2 regions of the Butyricicoccus sp. AF18-9LB genome follow, and region 1 is predicted to be linked to the other one. Evidence: predicted binding sites of a transcription regulator. Region 1 holds the regulator's gene; the other holds the start of a gene.
What was found. The regulator Rex, encoded in region 1, represses fermentation and respiration genes when NADH is low (regulators of the CRP and FNR family bind a similar motif). The targets are predictions, from matches to a motif close to ATTGTTAANNNNTTAACAAT.
Positions count from the first base shown of each region.

Region 2: the regulator Rex is predicted to act here: its motif matches at 1,176-1,195, upstream of gap (type I glyceraldehyde-3-phosphate dehydrogenase).

Region 1 is NZ_JAQCWA010000006.1:122,323-124,526, forward strand. It holds gene PGY33_RS05910 (isocitrate/isopropylmalate family dehydrogenase) at 1-589, shown strand, start outside; gene PGY33_RS05915 (redox-sensing transcriptional repressor Rex) at 629-1,285, shown strand; gene metA (homoserine O-acetyltransferase MetA) at 1,363-2,204, opposite strand, start outside.
Region 2 is NZ_JAQCWA010000017.1:4,825-7,028, forward strand. It holds gene gap (type I glyceraldehyde-3-phosphate dehydrogenase) at 57-1,085, opposite strand; gene PGY33_RS10060 (sensor histidine kinase) at 1,478-2,204, shown strand, end outside.

The DNA.
Region 1 (2,204 bases):
CTGCGAGCGTATCGCTCGTCTGGCCTTCGACTATGCACGCAAGACCGGCAAGAACCGCGTTTCCTGCGTCACCAAGGCGAATATCATCAAGACCACCGACGGCAAGTTCCTCGATACCTGCCAGAAGGTAGCCAAGGAGTATCCGGAAGTACAGTTTGATGACTGGTACATCGACATCATGACCGCAAAGCTGCTCGATGACAAGCGCCGCCGCGACTTTAAGGTCGTTGTTCTGCCGAACCTGTACGGCGACATCATCACCGACGAGGCCGCTGAGATCCAGGGCGGTGTCGGCACGGCAGGCTCTGCCAATATCGGCAAGCGCTATGCGATGTTCGAGGCAATTCATGGCTCTGCGCCGCGTATGGTACAGGAAGGCCGTGCAAAGTACGCGGATCCGTCCTCCGTACTGCGTGCAGCCGTTATGCTGCTTGAGCACATCGGTGAAATCGAACTGGCAAAGAAGCTCGACCGAGCACTTGATATCTGCATGGTAGAGGAGCACAAGGTTGTTGTTACCGGTCGTGATACCGGTGCAACCGCACAGGAATTTACCGATTATGTGCTGGATACCATCGCTAAGCTGTAATTTACACGAGAAATAGAATTTGAGAGAGGGAGAGGGTCTGTGGAACACAAGCAAGAGGTTTCCAAAGCGGTAATTCAGCGATTGCCTCGCTATTATCGGAATATTTGTGAGCTGAAGGCTGAAGGGGAGCAGCGTATCTCCTCCAAAGCACTGGCAGAGCGCATGGGACTGACCGCTTCGCAGATTCGTCAGGACTTTAACTGCTTCGGCGGCTTTGGTCAGCAGGGCTACGGCTATAATATCGACAAACTGCAGGAGGAGCTGGGTGCGATCATGGGTCTGCGGACCGGCCGCACGGCGATTCTGCTGGGTGCCGGTAACCTCGGTCGTGCACTGCTTAATAACTTTAACTTTTTTGCCAGCGGCTTTGAGCTGCTGTGTGCGTTTGACGCAAATCCGCAGCTCATTGGTCAGCGCTTTGGCGGCCATGAGGTACGCAGCGCGGATACGCTTGCGGAGTTTATTGAGCGCAACAAGCCGGATGTGGCGGTGCTCACCATTCCGCGCGGAGATGCCCCGCGTATCGCACACGGTCTGGTAGAGCGCGGTATCCGCGGTCTGTGGAATTTCACCGGCGAGGACCTTCATTTGGAGGGACTGGGCGTTCCGGTCGAAAACGTGCATCTGTCGGACAGCCTGATGACACTGTGCCATCTGGTCGGCGCAGCAGACGGGGAAAGAGAGCAGAACCTGTAAAACGAAAGGGAGTATCTTTTGATACTCCCTTTTTTGTGCGAAAAAAGCCGCTATCCAATGGATGAGCGGCTTTGGTATTACATTTTGTCCAGATAATACGGTGTTGTCTGGTACACATAGTAGTTGACCCAGTTGGTGTAAAACAGGTTGGCATGTGCCTTCCAGGTCACCAGTACGTCCTCGTTGGGATCATCGTTGCGGAAGTAATGGCGCGGCACCTCCGGGTTCATGCCTTTAGCCAGATCACGCTCATACTCCTTTTTGAGCGTGTCGGCGTCGTACTCGCCGTGACCCAGCACAAAGATCTGACGGCCATTCATTGCCTCTACGATGTGCACACCGGCTTCGTGCGACTCCGCGAGAATGGTCAGACGATCGTTTTTGCGGATGTCGGCGGCACGCACCTCGGTGTGGCGCGAGTGCGGTGCGCAGAAGATATCATCAAAGCCGCGCAGCAGCGGCTCCTTCGGCAGCAGAACATGGTGCTTGAAAATACCGGACATTTTCTCGGGCAGCATGTACTTCGGAATACCGTAGTGATAATACAGACCGGCCTGCGCCCCCCAGCAGATGTGCAGCGTGGAATGAACGTGCGTTTTAGTCCAGTCCATGATCTCGGTCAGTTCCTTCCAGTATTCGACTTCCTCAAACGGCATGGTCTCTACCGGCGCACCGGTGATGATAAAACCGTCATATTTCTGGTCGCGGATATCGTCGAACGTCTTGTAGAAGGTGAGAAGATGATCCTCCGGCGTATTTTTGGAATGGTACGTTTCGGTCTGGATCAGATCGACCTCGATCTGGATCGGCGTGTTGGATAAACAGCGCAGGATCTGGGTCTCGGTAATGATTTTCAATGGCATCAGGTTGAGTAAACCGATGCGAAGAGGACGAATGTCCTGTGTCGCGGCACGGTGTT
Region 2 (2,204 bases), on a different contig from region 1:
CTTGTTCCGAAGAACAAGAGCTTTTTGAAAACATTTTATACGCCGGTGGGCAGCAATTACTTGTTGTCAACCTCTGCCATGTGCTCGATGAGCATCAGCAGCTTGTTGGAGTAGCCCCACTCGTTGTCGTACCAGGAAACAACCTTTACGAAGGTGTCGGTCAGGTAAACGCCAGCGTTAGCGTCGAAAATGGAGGTGCGCTCGTCGCCCAGGAAGTCAGAAGATACAACAGCATCCTCGGTGTAACCCAGAACGCCCTTCAGGCCGCCCTCAGACAGCGGCTTCTCGGAAGCAGCCTTCATAGCAGCGCAGATGTCTTCCTTGGTAGCCGGCTTAGCCAGGTTAGCAGTCAGGTCAACAACGGAAACGTCCAGGGTCGGTACACGCATGGAGATACCGGTCAGCTTGCCGTTCAGCTTCGGATAAACCTTGCCTACAGCCTTTGCAGCGCCAGTGGTGGACGGGATGATGTTGCCGCAAGCAGCACGGCCGCCGCGCCAGTCCTTCTTGGACGGGCCGTCAACAACCTTCTGGGTGCCGGTTGCAGAGTGTACGGTGGTCATCAGGCCCTCGGTGATGCCGAATGCCTCGTCCAGTACCTTAGCGATCGGAGCCAGGCAGTTGGTGGTGCAGGATGCGTTGGATACGAAGGTCATATCCTTGGTGTAAGTGTTCTGGTTAACGCCCATTACGAACATCGGGGTGTCGTCCTTGGACGGAGCAGACATGATAACCTTCTTAGCACCGCCGTCGATGTGAGCCTGTGCCTTCTCCTTGGTCAGGAATACGCCGGTAGACTCTACAACGTAGTCAGCGCCAACCTTGCCCCACGGAATGTTCTTCGGGTCCATCTCTGCAAAGAACAGAACCTTCTTGCCATCAACGGTGATGGAGTTGTCATCATACTCGATGGTGCCGTCGTAACGACCGTGCATGGTGTCATACTTGAGCATGTATGCCATGTAGTCCGGAGTCATGAACGGATCGTTTACCGCTACGAACTCGATGTTCGGGTTCTTCAGACCAGCGCGGAAAACCATACGGCCGATACGGCCAAAACCATTGATACCTACTTTGATACCCATTTTACAGTGTTCCTCCTAAATGTTTTGATGAAGTTCTCTGTTGATGTTTTTATTATACACTAAATGCGCAGTTTGCCGCAAGGTGTAATATTTGTGATTTTTTTGTCATTCCGACCGGTATTTTTGTATAATTTTCTTTGCAATGACAGTAGCGGCAGTGGTATAATAAACACATCGTACAAAATATGGGGATTCGGTTTGTATAATCCCCCGATTTTCGGGATGAGAAAAGCACAGCGCGCGCCGTGCTGTTTTTTCACATCCGCGAAGACAGAGATTAGTATGCCAAATACCGCGCAGCATATACCGGACGCAGGAAAACACGATCGAGAATGACAGCAGCTTTCCCACAGTACAAAGGTAAAATTACACGGTGTTTTGGGAGGATAATGATGGAAGACGCATTTTTTTCGCAGCTGGACGGCAACGCAGTCCGCGAGCTGCTGCTGCGCACCGAGCTGCGGCATGCGGCGCTGTTCGCGGTGAGCGATACGCTGCGTATCGAGCGGTGCAGCGACGCGGCACAGCAGCTTTCCGGTCTGCACCCGATGGAGGAGCTGGATCCGTTCCTGAGCGGCAGCACGCGGAATATACTGCTCCGGTGCATAAATACACAGTCTGCCTGCACCGCAGAGGAGGACATCGACGGAACGGTCTACACGGTCGAAATGATCCCGCACCGCGGCGGTGCACTGCTGGCGTATCTGCGGCGCGACCGTGCCGCCTATGACGGCAGCCTGCGGGTCATTCAGGACAAAAGCTCGCGTTATCTGGGCGCTTTGATGGCCGAGGCCGAGCAGGTGGAGGATCCTGCACTGGCAGACGGACTGCGGCGGCAGTGCATGCGACTGTATCGGCTGCTGACGCACTCGGATTTACTGCACGACCCGCTGCTGACCGAGCAGCTTTCTCTGCGGCGCTGCGACCTGTCAGCGCTCTGCCGCGATGCCGTGCAGCAGGCTGAGACGCATGCGCCTGCGGGCAGTGCAAAATTCATCGTACAGGTGCCGGAGCATGCAGACGCGCTCATTGACGTGAGACTGGTGCGTACGGCAATCTATAACCTGCTGACAAACGCGCTGCGCGCAACACCGGAGGACGGCGAAATCACGGTTTCGC